2 regions of the Methylobacterium sp. A52T genome follow, and region 1 is predicted to be linked to the other one. Evidence: predicted binding sites of a transcription regulator. Region 1 holds the regulator's gene; the other holds the start of a gene.

Region 1 (7,600 bases):
TCGGCGACGGCCTCACCCGGCGCGGCGGCCTGAGCGGCTCGTTCTTCACCGGCGTGCTCGCGACCCTGGTGGCGACGCCCTGCACGGCGCCGTTCATGGGCTCGGCGGTGGGCTTCGCGCTGACCCAGAGCGCCGGCGTGGCGCTCGCCGTCTTCGCGAGCCTCGGGCTCGGCCTCGCCCTGCCCTTCCTGCTCCTGACTTTCTGGCCGCCGGCCCTGCGGGCGCTGCCGCGGCCGGGCGCCTGGATGGAGACGCTCAAGCAGGTGCTGGCCTTCCCGGTCTACGCCACCGTCGCGTGGCTGATCTGGGTCTTGGCGCAGCAGGTCGACCCGCGCGGGCTGCTGGCGGCGCTGATCGGCCTCGTCCTCGTCGGCTTCGCCGCCTGGGCCTGGGAGCACGGCCGCGCCGCCCCGCCGCGGTCCGGCCGGGTCGCGCAGGCCGCCGCGGCGCTGGCGCTGATCGCCGTCGGGGCCCTCGCCGTCACCCTGCCCCGGGACCGCGCCGCGCCGGCCGCGCAGGCCGCCGCCGACGGGATCGAGCCGTTCACGCAGGCGCGCCTCGACGCCCTGGTCGACGCGCACCGCCCCGTCTTCGTGGACATGACCGCCGCGTGGTGCATCACCTGCGCGGTCAACGAGGCGACCTCGCTCAACACCAAGGCCGTGCGGGCCGCGATGGCCGAGCGCGGCGTGACCTACATGAAGGGCGACTGGACCAACCAGAACCCCGAAATCACCCGCCTCCTGGAGAAGCACGGGCGCAGCGGCGTCCCGCTCTACCTGCTCTATACTGGGACGGGAGAGCCCCAGGTGCTGCCGCAGATCCTGACCGAGGGGACGGTCCTGGCGGCGCTGGAGGCGGTGCCGGCCGCCTCGGGCCGGAGCGCGGCGCTGGCGCGCTGAGTCCCTGAGAGGCGACGCTGAATATCGGCGCGCCCGTCACAGAGTCGTCGCGAGCGGAGCGGTGAGGCGCTCCGACAGACCGCGAAACCGCCTCAGGCCTCGAGCGAGAAGGTCTCGTCGAAGGCGTATCCGGAGCCGCGGACCGTGCGGATCGGGTCGGTCTGGCGCGGGCCGTTCAGCGCCTTGCGCAGCCGCCCGACATGGACGTCGACGGTGCGCTCGTCGATGTAGACGTCGTGGCCCCAGACCCCGTCGAGGAGCTGCTCGCGGGAGAAGACCCGGCCCGGCGCCAGCATCAGGAATTCTAGGAGCCGGAACTCCGTGGGGCCCAGATGCAGCTCCTCGCCGCCGCGGCGGACGCGGTGGCCGGTGCGGTCGAGTTCCAGGTCGCCGGCCGCCAGCCGGTCCGAGACGTGGGCGGGCTTGGCCCGGCGCAGGAGCGCGCGGATCCGGGCGAGCAGCTCCGGGACCGAGAACGGCTTGACGATGTAGTCGTCGGCGCCCGTGCCGAGCCCGCGGACGCGGTCGCCCTCCTCGCCCCGGGCGGTGAGCATGATTACCGGCAGGCGCTCGGTCTCCCGGCGCGCCCGGATCCGGCGGCACAGCTCGATCCCCGAGAGGCCGGGCAGCATCCAGTCGAGCAGGACGAGGTCCGGGATCCGCTCCGCCAGGAGCAGCTCGGCGTCGTCGCCGCGCGCCGCCGAATCCACCAGGAAGCCCTCGGCCTCCAGGTTGTAGCGCAGCAGCGTGCTCAGGGCCTCCTCGTCCTCGACGATCAGGACTTGCATGCTCACGTTCGAAGACTCGTTCTGCGGGCGGTCCCCGGATGGTGCAGGAGGCGCCGCCCCGCCTCAACCTGCACGGAGAGTGACCCCGGCCGCGCCCACAGGAAGGCGCCGGGGTCGGCGCCTCACGGCGCCTGCACGCCGTCCACCGTCGCGTAGTTCGACGCGTCGTTCTTCGGCCGGTCACCCGCCAGCGTCTCGCCCGTGGCGAGATAGTGGATCGTCTCGGCGATGTTGGTGGTGTGGTCGCCGATGCGCTCGACGTTCTTCGCGCAGAACAGGAGATGCGTGCAGAACGAGATGTTGCGCGGATCCTCCATCATGTAGGTCAGGAGCTCGCGGAACAGGGAATTGTACAGGGCGTCGATCTCGCCGTCGCGCTCCCAGACGTCGTGGGCCGCCTGGACGTCGCGGCTCCCGTAGGCGTCGAGCACGTCCTTGAGCTGGGCCTCGGCGAGGTCGCTCATGTGGCGCACGCCGAGCACGATCTTCTGGGCCGGCGCCTGGTCGGAGATCGCCACCACGCGCTTGGCGACGTTCTTGGCGAGGTCGCCGATCCGCTCGAGATCGCCGGAGACGCGGATCGCCGAGATGGTCTCGCGCAGGTCGATCGCCAGGGGCTGGCGCCGGGCGATCAGCAGCACGGCGCGCTCCTCGATGTCCCGCTGCAGCGCGTCGAGGCGCTTGTCGGCGAGGATCACCGCCTGGGCGAGCGTGTCGTCCCGGCGCACGAGGGCGTCGGTCGCCTCCGCGGTCATCTTCTCGGCGACGCCGCCCATCTCCGAGATCGAGCGACGCAGGTTCTCCAGGTCGGTGTCGTAGGAGGTGACGATATGGCCGGGCATGGCGGATCCTTCGATGGGGTCCCGGGGACGGCCCTCCGGGAGGCTTGCGGGATCCGCCGGCGCGCCGGAGACGCGCGCGGCGGTCCCGGGACCGGAGCGGCCCGGCAGACTAGCCGAAGCGGCCGGTGATGTAGTCCTGCGTACGGCGTTCCGTCGGGTTCATGAACATTCGGTTGGTCGGGCCGAACTCGACGAGCTGCCCCAGATACATGAAGGCGGTGAACTGCGAGATGCGCGCCGCCTGCTGCATGTTGTGGGTGACGATCACGATGGTGAACTCGTCGCGCAGCTGCTCGATCAGCTCCTCGATGCGGCCGGTCGAGATCGGGTCGAGGGCCGAGGTCGGCTCGTCGAACAGGATCACCTCCGGCTTCTGCGCCACCGTCCGGGCGATGCACAGGCGCTGCTGCTGGCCGCCCGACAGGCCGGTCCCGGGCTGCCGGAGCTTGTCCTTCACCTCGTCCCAGAGGGCGGCCTTGCGCAGGGATTCCTCGATCCGGCCGTCGAGCTCGGATTTCGGCAGCTTCTCGTAGAGGCGCAGGCCGAAGGCCACGTTGTCGTAGATCGACATCGGGAACGGCGTCGGCTTCTGGAACACCATGCCGATGCGCGAGCGCAGCTCGTTCAGGTCGACGGAGGGGCTGAGGATGTTCTCGCCGTCGAGCAGGATCTCGCCCTCCGCCCGCTGCTCCGGGTAGAGGCTGTAGATCCGGTTGAAGCAGCGCAGCAGGGTGGACTTGCCGCAGCCGGAGGGGCCGATCAGCGCCGTCACCTGCCGGTCGTGGAAGTTGAGGTTGACGTCCTTCAGCCCGTGGAAGCTGCCGTAGTAGAAGTTCAGGTCCTTGACGGCGATCCGCACGGGGCCGCCCTCTTCGGCGCGGTTGCGGTTCAGCTCGACCGTGGGGATCGCGGAGGCGGCGTTCATCGTCGTGTCCTCGAAAGGGGGCTCAGCGCGAGGCCTGCGGCTTGATCACGAGGCGCGCGATGATCGACAGCGCCAGGATGGTGGTGGTGATCAGGAGCGCGCCCGCCCAGGCGAGTCCCTGCCAGTTCGGGTAGGGCGAGAGGGCGAACTGGTAGATCATCACCGGCAGGTTCGCGACGCCGCCCATCAGGTTGGCCGAGAACCAGGAATTGTTGTTGAGCGCGGTGAACAGCAGCGGCGCGGTCTCGCCGGCGATGCGGGCGAGCGCCAGGATGATGCCGGTGACGATGCCGGCCGAGGCCGCCCGCCAGGTCACGCTCATGATCACCGTCGAGGGCGGCGCGCCGAGCGCCGCGCCGGCCTCCCGCAGGGTCCCGGGCACGAGGCGCAGCATGTCCTCGGTGGTGCGCACGATCACCGGCACCGCGATGATCGCCAGCGCCACGCCGCCGGCCCAGCCCGAGTAGGTGCCCATCGGCCGCACCATCAGCGTGTAGACGAACAGGCCGATCAGGATCGACGGCGCCGAGAGCAGGACGTCGTTGAGGAAGCGGATCAGGGCGGCCAGCTTCGAGCCGCGCCCGTACTCGGCCAGGAAGGTCCCGGCCATGACGCCGACCGGCGTGGCAATCAGGATGCCGATCCCGGTCAGCACGAGGCTGCCCAGGATGGCGTTGGCGATGCCGCCGCCCTCGGAGCCCGGGCCCGGGGTCGGGTTGGTGAACAGGGTCGGCGTGAAGCCGCGCACGCCCTGGACGATCAGCATCACCAGGATCGAGCCGAGGACCAGGGCGCCGACCACCGTCGCGGCGGTGCAGGCGACGCGCAGGGTCCGGTCGGCGACGCGGCGTCCCTGGCGGACGCGGCCGGGGCGGCGCTGGGCGGCCGGGGCGATCGTGCTGGAGGAAACCATCGCGCGTGCTCCTCAGGCGGACTGGACGCGGCGCGTCAGCAGCCGGGCGATGATGAGCACCACGAAGGTGATCACGAACAGGATGCAGCCCAGCGCCATCAAGGCGTTCAGCTGGAGGCCGTCCGCCTCGTTGAACTCGTTGGCGATGCGCGACGCGATGGTCGAGCTCGGGTCGAAGATCGAGGCCGAGAGCCGGTTGGCGTTGCCGACCACGAAGGTCACCGCCATCGTCTCGCCGAGCGCCCGGCCGAGGCCGAGCATGATCGCGCCGATGATCGAGACCGCCGCCTGCGGCACCAGCACGTGGCGCACGACCTCCCAGGTGGTGCAGCCGATCCCGTAGGCGCTCTCGCGCAGCACGGTCGGGATCTGGTCGAGCATGTCCCGGGCGATCGAGGCGATGAACGGCACGATCATGATCGCCAGGATGATCCCGGCGGTGAAGACGCCGACGCCCGACGGCACCCGGGCGTAGAACAGCGTGCCGACGATCGGCATGCCCTCCACGAGGTTCGAGACCGGGATCTGGATGTAGCGCGCGAAGAGCGGCGCGAACACGAACAGGCCCCACATGCCGTAGATGATGCTCGGCACGGCCGCGAGCAGCTCGATCGTCATGGCGACCGGCTTGCGGGCCCAGCCCGGGCAGAGCTGGGTGAGGTAGACCGCGATGCCCAGCGAGACGGGGACGCCGATCAGCAGGGCCAGGAAGGCGGAGGCGACGGTCCCGATCACCGCGACCAGGGCGCCGTACTGCTCGGTCCCGACGTTCCAGGCGCTGGAGGTCAGGAAGCCGAAGCCGAACTCGCGGAAGGCGGGCCAGCCGCCGTACAGGATCGAGCCGAGGATGCCGGCGAGCACGAGCAGCACCAGCAGGGCCGCGCCGTACGAGCAGGTCCGGAACAGGGTGTCGAGGCTCCGGCTCGGCGCCTTCCGCGCGGTCGCGGAACGGGTTCGGCCGAGGGCGATCGATTCGGTCAAAGCGGGCATCCGCGGTTCTCTGCGAAGGGTGGCGTGGTAGCGCGGTGCGTTCCCGGAAGCGAGGGAGGGGGTTCCCACCCCCTCCCCGCCACGCTCACATGTTGAGGACAGGCTTTCCGTCCTTGCCCTTCACGTCCTTCCACTCCTGGTGGATCAGTTCGACGACGTTGTCCGGCAGCGGGACGTAGTCGAGGTCGGTGGCGAGCGTGTCGCCGTTCTTGTAGGCCCAGTCGAAGAACTTGAGCACGGCGGCGGACTTGGCCGGGTCGGCGGCGTCCTTGTGGACGAGGATGAAGGTCGCCGCCGTGATCGGCCACGCCGCCTCGCCCGGCTGGTTGGTCAGCGAGATGCCGAAGCCCGGGGTCGCCTTCCAGTCGGCGCTCGCCGCCGCGGCCTGGAACGCCTTGTCGTCGGGCTGCGGGTACTGGCCGGCCTTGTTCTGCAGCAGGGCGTAGGAGAGCTTGTTCTGCTTGGCGTAGGCCGACTCGACGTAGCCGATGGCGTTCGGAACCTGCTTGACGGTGGCGGTCACGCCCTCGTTGCCCTTGCCGCCCTGACCGACGGGCCAGGAGATCGTCGTGGCCGCGCCGTACTCCTTCTTCCAGGGCTCGGAGACCTGGGACAGGTAGGTGGTGAAGATGTTGGTCGTGCCCGACGCGTCGGAGCGGTAGACCGGGGTGATGTTGGCGTCCGGCAGCTTCAGCCCGTCATTGAGCTTGGCGATGCGCGGATCGCTCCACTTCGCGATCTTGCCGGCGTAGATGTCGGCCAGCACGTCGCCGGTGAGCTTGAGCTTGCCCGGCTCGATCCCGGGGATGTTCACCACCGGCACGACGCCGCCCATCACGGTCGGGAACTGGACGAGGCCGTCCTTGGCCAGTTGCTCGGGCTTCAGGGGCGCGTCGGTGGCGCCGAAATCGACCGTCTTGGCCTGGATCTGCTTGATGCCGCCGCCGGAGCCGATCGACTGGTAGTTGAGGCCCGAGCCGGTCTCCTTGCGATAGGCCTCGGCCCACTTCGAGTAGACCGGGAACGGGAAGGTGGCGCCGGCGCCGGTGATATCGGCGGCGAGCGCCGCGGACGCCAGCTGAACCGTCGCGAGGCCGACGGCGAGCGCGTAAGCGAAGGGTCTCAAAGGAATCTCCGTTGCCGTCGGGCTAGAGCCTGCGCTGCCCCGCCGGCGGGCCCGTGCCCGCGGCAGAGCCCTGCGGCCGATCTTCCGAAGAGACCCAGCGCCGGCCGCCCGATGGCCGGGCGGTTACGACAAGTAGATGACACCGGGATGACACGGGGGACGACGCGGGGGACGGCACGGGGACGACACCGCGCGTCGGCCGGGCGCGGCACGGTTCCGGCCTCTCGCGCGTTCCTCTCCGCCAGGAGCGGCAGCCGGCAGCAGAAGGACGGGCGGATCGTGGGCGGCGACGAGGTGGATGCGGCGACGGAATCCGATCCGGCCTGGCTGGCCCTGCACGCCGAGCGGGAGGCCGTGGAGCGGGCGCTCGCGCTGGCGCAGGCCCGGCAGAAATTCAGCCCCGACCCGGACGCGGCCTCCGCGGCGCGCGTCGAGGAGGCGGAGCTGCTGGTGAGTCTCGACCGCGTGCTGACGCTGATTCGTGCGGCCGAGTACCGTCGACGGCCGGGGGCGCGCCGCTGGTGACGGTGCCGCCCCGGGTCAGCCCGCCCGGCGCAGCTCCCGCTCCTTCTGGCGCAGGCGCAGGAGCAGCTCGACATGGGTGTCGGTGATCGGCTGCGTGTCGACGCTGCCCTCGTAGACCGTGCGGAGCGTGAGGCCGAGCTGGCGGGTGTCGACCGCCCGTTTCAGGGGCTGTCCCGCGGGCAGAGACCCATCGGAGTCGACGACTGACGGCTTCATGGCTCCTCCCGCCCTTCGACCGCCCAACCCTGCCGCGGTACCGGGATGGCAGCATTCTCACGATGAATAGTTAACGAATTATTACCTTCAACCAACGGTTAAGGTTGACGCCGGTTCACGCGTCGGCGCCCTGGAGGAGTCGCGCGGCCGCCGCCCGGGCCTCGTCGGTGACGGTGGCGCCCGCCAGCATCCGGGCGATCTCCTCGCGGCGCTCGGCGACCGGCAGGCTCGCCACCCGCGTGGCGACGCGGCCGGCCCCTTTCACGGGGGCCTTGGCGATCAGGAAATGCGTCTCCGCCCGCGCGGCGACCTGGGGCGCGTGGGTCACCGCGACCACCTGCACGGTCGCCGCCAGCCGGGCGAGCCGCATCCC
Region 2 (7,600 bases), on a different contig from region 1:
ATGGCGTGGGCGATCATCTCGCCGATCTCCTTGTCGCCGTTGGCGGAGATCGTGCCGACCTGGGCGACCTCGTCGGAGGTCGAGACCTTCTTGGCGCGCGAGGTGATGTCCTTCACGGCCGCCTGGGTGGCGAGGTCGATGCCGCGCTTCAGGTCCATCGGGTTGATGCCGGCGGCGACGTACTTGGCGCCCTCGCGGACGATGGCCTGGGCCAGCACGGTCGCGGTGGTGGTGCCGTCACCCGCGATGTCGTTGGTCTTCGAGGCCACTTCGCGCACCATCTGGGCGCCCATGTTCTCGAACTTGTCGGCGAGCTCGATCTCCTTGGCGACCGTCACACCGTCCTTGGTGATGCGCGGGGCGCCGAAGCTCTTCTCGATCACGACGTTGCGGCCCTTCGGGCCGAGCGTCACCTTCACCGCGTCGGCGAGGATGTCGACGCCGCGCAGCATCTTATCGCGGGCGTCGGCGGAGAAACGAACGTCTTTCGCTGCCATTGTGTGCCTCTTAGCTAGTGGTTGAACCCCGAGTCCGGGACGGCCTCAAAGGGCGGTGACAGGTGATCCGATCAGAGGGCGACGACGCCCATGATGTCGGATTCCTTCATGATCAGGAGGTCCTGACCGTCGATCTTGACCTCGGTGCCGGACCACTTGCCGAACAGGACGCGGTCGCCGGCCTTGACGTCGAGCGCGTTGACGCGGCCCTGCTCGTCGCGGGCGCCGGGCCCGACGGCGACGACCTCGCCCTCCTGCGGCTTCTCCTTGGCGGTGTCCGGGATGATGATGCCGCCCTTGGTCTTCTCTTCGCTCTCGATGCGACGGACGACCACGCGGTCGTGCAGCGGACGGAACTTCATGAGCTGCCCTCTTGCTTCAGGTCTTGAGTTGGCGTTGATGCGGCCGGCGGGACCGCTCGCAAACTCGACTGTTAGCACTCTGTCTCGGCGAGTGCCAAAGACGGCCGCGAGATAGGCGCGGGCGGGTTCCGAGTCAAGGCTGTCGCACCCCCGCGCGACGGTGCGATGACGCGCCGGCGGCCCCGTTCCCCCCTCATGGATAACGCGCTCTCATGCTGAGCCTGCACGGACCCGAAGGCCCGGTCGCGCTGCGACCCGGCAGCCCGATCGCGCGCGACACCGTGTGGCTCGACCTGAACGACCCCACGCCGGAGGAGGCCGCGGCGGTCGAGGCCGCGACCGGCCTGCGGGTGCCGTCGCGGGCGGCGCTCTCGGAAGTCGAGACGTCGAGTCGCCTGCGCCGGGTGAAGGGCGGCCTCTCGCTCTCGACACCGATGATCACGTTCGAGCAGAGCGCGTCGCAGCTGAAGCCGCTGGGCTTCCTGCTGACCAAGGATCACCTCGTCACGATCCGCTTCCACGACCTGCGCGCCTTCGAGGCGTCCGCGAAGCGCGTCGCCGACGGCGACGGCAGCACGACGCCGAGCGAGATCTTCCTCGTCGTGCTGGAGGAACTGGTCGACAGCCTCGCCGACGCCCTCGAGGATATGGGCTCCGAGCTCGACTCGCTCTCGACCCGCATCTTCGACTTCGACGTCCGCGGCGCCGAGCGGCGGCGCCTGGAGAGCCCGCCGCCCCGGCGCCGCGACCTCGCCCTGCGGCGGATCCTGCGGGGCATCAGCAACCGCGGAAAGGTTCTGGGCAAGATCCGGTCGAGCCTGCTCGGGCTCGAACGGATCATCCCGTTCGTCGCCGCGGCCTGCGACAGCCTCGGCCTGCCGGAGGATGCGCGCTTCGAGACGATCAAGCGGGACATCGAATCCCTCGACGAGTTCGAGACGCGGCTCGCCGAGAACGTGCAGTTCCTGCTCGACGCGGCCCTCGGCCTGATCACCATCGAGCAGAACAACGTCTTCCGCGTCCTCACCGTCGTCTCGGTGGTCGGCGTCCCGCCGACGCTGATCGCGTCGATCTACGGCATGAACTTCAAGCACATGCCCGAGCTAGATTGGGCGCTCGGATACCCATACGCGCTCGGCCTGATCCTCATCAGCGCGGTCGCGCCGATCGTATACTTTCGCATGCGCGGTTGGTTCTAATATTCACACGCATGCTTCGGCCCTGACTACGTTTATATTTGAATATAATCTCGATGATGGCGTCGATCCGAACACGGGCGCGCAGAGAACGCGGCGCTACAAGCATTCGCTTTCCGTCAGACAATCCCTAATCTGGGCGAATGCCGAAATAAGGAATTCATTAACGCTGTGACGCTATACCCCACACCGGGGGAACGCGAGCCGTACCATGTTCAATCGCACTGTTTTCAATGAAGCCCAGGCCAAGATCGACGCGCTCGATCGCTCGCTGGCAATCATCGAGTTCTCGATGGACGGAACGGTTCTTCACGCGAACGAGAACTTCCTGCGATTGATGAAATACGGCCTCAGCGACGTCCAGGACCGCCATCACCGCATCTTCGTGGACAAGAGCTACGCCGAGTCCGCCGACTACGCGGCGTTCTGGAGCAAGCTGAAGGACGGCCAGTACGTCACCGGCGAGTTCCTGCGCCTCGACAAGGAGGGCGACTCGGTCTGGCTCGAGGCGACGTACAATCCTGTCCTCGACGCGCGCGGCAAGCCGATCAAGGTCGTCAAGTTCGCCGCGGACATCTCGGCCAAGAAGAAGGAGATCAACCGGCTCCTGACGATGATCGACAACGTTCCGGTGGCGGTCATGACGGCCGATCTGAAGGACAACTTCAAGATCGACTACATGAACGCCACGTCGCGCAAGACGCTCGGCACGATCGACCAGCACCTGCCGGTGAAGGTCGACGACATGCTCGGCCGCTCGTTCGACATCTTCCACAAGAACCCCAGCCACCAGCGCACCATGCTGGCCGATGCGAGCCGGCTGCCGCACAGCACCAAGATCAAGGTCGGGCCCGAGACCCTCAACCTGCGGGTCACGGCCGTGAACGACGAGAAGGGGCAGTACCTCGGCCCGATGCTGACCTGGGCGGTCGTCACCGCGCAGGTGAACATGGAGGCCGACGTCAAGCGGGTCGTCGAGGCCGTCGGCTCCGCCATCCAGGAGATGCAGAGCTCGGCCGTGGGCCTGATGCAGTCGGCCGAATCGGCGCGCCACAAGGCGTCGTCGGTCGCGTCGAACTCCGAGCAGATGAACGGCGCGATCCAGGAGATCTCCGGTCAGGTCGGGCGGGTCTCGGAGCGCGCGCAGCAGATCGCCGCCCAGGCGGGGACCACCGACGCGACCATGCGCCAGCTCGCCGAGAACGCCCGCAAGGTCGACGCGGTGGTGGGCATGATCAAGTCGATCGCCGACCAGACCAACCTGCTCGCCCTGAACGCCACCATCGAGGCGGCCCGCGCGGGCACCGCCGGCCGCGGCTTCGCCGTTGTGGCCTCCGAGGTGAAGGCGCTCGCCGAGCAGACCGCCAAGGCGACCGGCGAGATCACGCAGCAGGTCTCGGCGATCCAGAGCGCGACCGGCGAGGCGGTCGGCGCCATCGAGATGATCACGGCCGCGGTGGACGAACTGTCCAAGCTCACCCTGGCGATGGCGAGCGCCGTCGAGGAGCAGGCGGTCTCGACCCACGAGATGGCGGGCAATATCGGCGGCGTCTCCGAGGCCGCCAACGCCACCGGTCAGCTCGCCCAGGCGGTCCAGGGCATTGCCGAGAGCCTCGCCGGCCACTCGACGAGCCTGTCGGAGAGCGTGATCCGGTTCATGAAGACGGCCTGATCGGGTGGCTCAGTCCCGGGCGAGCTGCGCCCGGCCGATGGCGAAGACCCGCCCGTCCCCGAGGAGATGGGCGGTGAAGCCGTCGGGGAACAGGCTCTCGATCGCCCGGTCGCGGACGTTCAGGCCGCCGGCGTAGGCCCCGAAGGCCGGCATGACGAGGCGGGTGCCGTCCGTGACGAAGCAGCGGCGGCGCACCGCCCGCCCGCGCATCGCCACCTTCCCGCAGGGATGGAGATGGCCGGCGATCTCGCCGGGCACGGGTTCCGGGCTCGGCTCGTGGCGCAGGACGAGGCCGCCGAGCGTCAGCGCGTCCGCGTAGCGGGCGGCGGCGGCCCCCCTCACCGCCCGGGCGGCGGTGGCGGGCGCGGCGGGGGGGGAGGGGGGGGCCCGGCGGGCGCGGGCGCGCCCGGGGGGCGCCCGCCGACGCCCTCGTTCACGGCCGCGTCGTGGTTGCCGGCGATCCAGACCCAGTCCCGCCCCTCCTGCAGGGCCGCCACCAGGGCGCGGTCGCCCGGCTCCATGCGCTCGGGACCGCGGGCGTCGTGGAAGGAATCGCCCAGCGCGACCACGCGCGCGGGATCGTGGCGCACCACCGCCTCGTGCAGGCAGGCGAGCGTCTCGCGGGTGTCGTAGGGCGGCAGGAACTGGCCGGAGCGGGCCGCGTAGGACGAGCCCTTCTCCAGGTGGAGGTCGGACACGATCAGCGTCCGGTGCTCCGGCAGCCAGAGGCCGCCGCAGAGGTCGAGCACCAGGGTCTCGCCCGCGAGCTGCAGGGTGGGGTGCTTGGGAGTCTTCTCGAGTCTCAGGCCGGCCGCCAAGATCGCATCCTCGGTGTCGTCGGGGGAAGGCGGATCGACGGTCAGGACAGAGCCTCTTGGAGAAGCTCCGCCTCGGCCTCGGCCAGGATCTCGTCGGCGCCCTCGCCGTAGACCCGCTCGCGCCCGATCTCGAGCATCACGGACACGGAGAGCGGCGAGACCCGGTCGAGAGACCTGTGGATGATTCGCCCCTGGATGCGCTCTAGCATCATGCCGAGGCGCCTCACGTCGAGGAGTCCGGTTGCCGCATCCTGCCGCGCGGCCCGCAGCAGCAGGTGGTCGGGCTGGTGCTTGCGCAGGACGTCGTAGATCAGGTCGGTCGAGATCGTCACGGCCCGGCCGGACTTCTTCTGCCCCGGATGGTGGCGCTCGATCAGGCCGGCGATCACCGCGCATTGGCGGAAGGTGCGCTTCATCATCGCCGACTCGTCGAGCCACGCCTCCAGGTCGTCGCCCAGCATGTCGACCGCGAACAGGTCGCCGATGAAGTCCGGATCGATCGCGGCGCGCTCCGAGACGTCGCGGGTCGACCAGATGGCGATGCCGTAATCGTTGGCCGCGAAGCCGAGCGGGCGCAGGCCCGAACGCTCCAGCCGCCGGGTCAGCAGCATGCCGAGGGTCTGGTGAGCGAGGCGGCCCTCGAACGGGAAGGCGGTCAGGTAGTAGCGCTTGCCGCGCGGAAAGGTCTCGACGAGGAGGTCGCGCTCGCCCGGCAGGACCGAGCGGCGGCGCTGCTGCAGCAGGTACGCGCCGATCTGCTCGGGCAGCCGGTCCCACTCGAACGGGTCGGCGATCAGCGCGCGCACTCGGGCGGCCAGGAAGGTCGAGAGCGGGAACTTCGCGCCCGCGTAGGACGGGATCGCCGGGTCGGTGCCGGCCGGCGCGCGGGTGACGAGGCACTCGTCCTCGGCGAGCCCCTCGAAGCGCAGGGTCTCGCCCGCGAACAGGAAGGTGTCGCCCACCGTCAGCGTCTCGGCGAACTCGTCCTCGATCTCGCCGAGCACCCGCCCGCTCTTCGGCAGGACCGTGCCGGGCTTGCCGCGCAGGGTCCGGCCGAGGCGGACCTTCACCCGGGCCGCCTCCACGATCGTGCCGACATTCATCCGGTAGGCCTGGGCGGTGCGGGCGTCGCGCACCCGCCAGAGCCCGTCCGGCCCGCGCAGGATCTTGGCGAAGCGCTCGTAGGCGCGCAGCGCGTAGCCGCCGGTGGCGACGTAGTCGACGACCTGCTCGAAGGATTCCCAGGTCAGGCCGGCGTAGGGCGCGGCCGAGACGATCTCATCGTAGAGGTCGAGGGGATCGAAGGCGTCGGCGCAGGCCATGCCGAGGACGTGCTGGGCGAGGACGTCGAGGGCGCCCTGCCGGGCGTCCGGCGTGTCCTGGGCGGCCTCCTCGACGGCGTCGAGGGCCGCTTGGCACTCCAGCATCTCGAAGCGGTTGCCCGGGACGAGGTAGGCCTTCGAGGGCTCGTCCATGCGGTGGTTGGCCCGGCCGATCCGCTGCATGATGCGGCTGGCGCCCTTCGGCGCGCCGACATTGACCACGAGGTCGACGTCGCCCCAGTCGATCCCGAGGTCGAGGGTCGCGGTGCAGACGATCGCCCGGAGCTGGCCCGCCGCCATGGCGGCCTCGACCCGGCGGCGCTGCTGGGCGTCGAGCGAGCCGTGGTGGATCGCGATCGGCAGGGCGTCGTCGTTGAGCCGCCACAGCTCCTGGAACGTGTACTCGGCCTGGAGGCGGGTGTTCACGAAGACCAGCGTGGTCCGGTGCTCCCGGATGAGGTCGTAGATCGCCGGCATCGAGTGCCAGGCGGTGTGGCCGGAGATCGGCAGCGCCCGGCCCAGATCGAGCATGCGCAGGTCCGCCTTCGCGCCGCCGGCTACGGTGACGAGATCGGCCATGGGTGGCCCGACCGGCCCCCTCTCCCGTGCGGGAGAGGGTTGGGGTGAGGGACGCGAAGGATCAGGATCAGGCGCATCATCGCCGCCCGTCGCGGTCAAGCTACATTCTGAACGTTCTCGACCCTCACCCTGTCCCTCTCCCGCACGGGAGAGGGGACCCGTGCCTGTTCCCGCAGCCGGGCTGGCCTTCCCGTCGTGCAGCTTCAAAGGCGCGCCCGCAGAAGGGGGTGGGGGAAGGCGGCCCTGCGGCACCAGATATTTTCGTAGTTCATCAGGCTCGCGAACGGTCGCGGACAGCCCGATCGCCGCGAGGCCGGGGCTCAGCCGGTGCAGCCGCGCCAGCGCCAGGGACAGCAGGTCGCCGCGCTTCGAGGTCACCAGCGCGTGCAGCTCGTCGAGCACCACGCAGCGCAATCCGGAGAAGAACGCCGCCGCCTCGCGATGGGCGATCAGCAGCGCCAGCTGCTCGGGCGTCGTCAGCAGGATGTCCGGCGGCCGGCTGATCTGGCGGGTGCGCTTGTGCGCGGGGGTGTCGCCGGTGCGGGTCTCGACGCGCACCGGCAGCGCCATCTCGGCGATCGGCGCGTCGAGGTTGCGCGCGATGTCGACCGCGAGGGCCTTCAGGGGCGAGACGTAGAGCGTGTGGAGCCCCACCGGCTTCAGCTTCTGCGGTCCGCGCTCCGCGAGGGCGACGAGGCTCGGCAGGAAGCCGGCCAGCGTCTTGCCGGCCCCGGTCGGTGCCACCAGCAGGGCGGAGCGGCCGGCGCCGGCGATCCGCAGGAGATCGAGCTGGTGCGGCCGCGGCGCCCATTTGCGCCCCGCGAACCAGGCCCGGAACCGCTCCGGCAGGATCTCGGCCGGGTCGCTCAGGCGAGCGCCATCAGGAAGCGGTCGATCAGTTCCAGCGCCCGCTCGCTCATCGGGCTCGGGTAGCGGGCGAAGACGTGGCAGCCGCCCGGATAGATCGCCGTGTGGCCGCCGTTGCCCGCCGCCGCCCAGCGCGCCGACATGTACAGCGTGTCGTCGAGGAGAGGGTCGGCGGTGCCGATGGTGAACAGGGCCGGCGGCAGACCCTTCAGGTCGGCGTAGATCGGCGACACGTCCGGCCGGCGCCGGTCGATGCCCTCGCGGACGTAGCCGTCGGCGAACTTGGT

Evidence for each region. The regulator PhoB, encoded in region 1, activates phosphate uptake and scavenging genes when phosphate is short. The targets are predictions, from matches to a motif close to TGTCATNNANCTGTCAT.
Region 2: ACLBYE_RS01035 (CorA family divalent cation transporter) is a predicted target of PhoB. The motif match lies at 1,014-1,030, and genes of this name have one in related genera.

What each region holds. Positions count from the first base shown of each region.
Region 1 covers NZ_JBKFBI010000025.1:22,161-29,760, forward strand. Annotated here, with positions in the region: gene ACLBYE_RS08850 (protein-disulfide reductase DsbD family protein) at 1-902, shown strand, start outside; gene phoB (phosphate regulon transcriptional regulator PhoB) at 995-1,690, opposite strand; gene phoU (phosphate signaling complex protein PhoU) at 1,813-2,532, opposite strand; gene pstB (phosphate ABC transporter ATP-binding protein PstB) at 2,642-3,457, opposite strand; gene pstA (phosphate ABC transporter permease PstA) at 3,480-4,370, opposite strand; gene pstC (phosphate ABC transporter permease subunit PstC) at 4,383-5,360, opposite strand; gene pstS (phosphate ABC transporter substrate-binding protein PstS) at 5,446-6,486, opposite strand; gene ACLBYE_RS08885 (hypothetical protein) at 6,766-7,011, shown strand; gene ACLBYE_RS08890 (hypothetical protein) at 7,027-7,227, opposite strand; gene recN (DNA repair protein RecN) at 7,343-7,600, opposite strand, start outside.
Region 2 covers NZ_JBKFBI010000002.1:58,806-66,405, reverse strand. Annotated here, with positions in the region: gene groL (chaperonin GroEL) at 1-497, opposite strand, end outside; gene groES (co-chaperone GroES) at 569-859, opposite strand; gene ACLBYE_RS01035 (CorA family divalent cation transporter) at 1,072-2,058, shown strand; gene ACLBYE_RS01030 (methyl-accepting chemotaxis protein) at 2,267-3,727, shown strand; partial or broken gene ACLBYE_RS01025 (metallophosphoesterase) at 3,737-4,545, opposite strand; gene ACLBYE_RS01020 (ligase-associated DNA damage response DEXH box helicase) at 4,587-7,316, opposite strand; gene ACLBYE_RS01015 (alpha/beta hydrolase) at 7,313-7,600, opposite strand, start outside.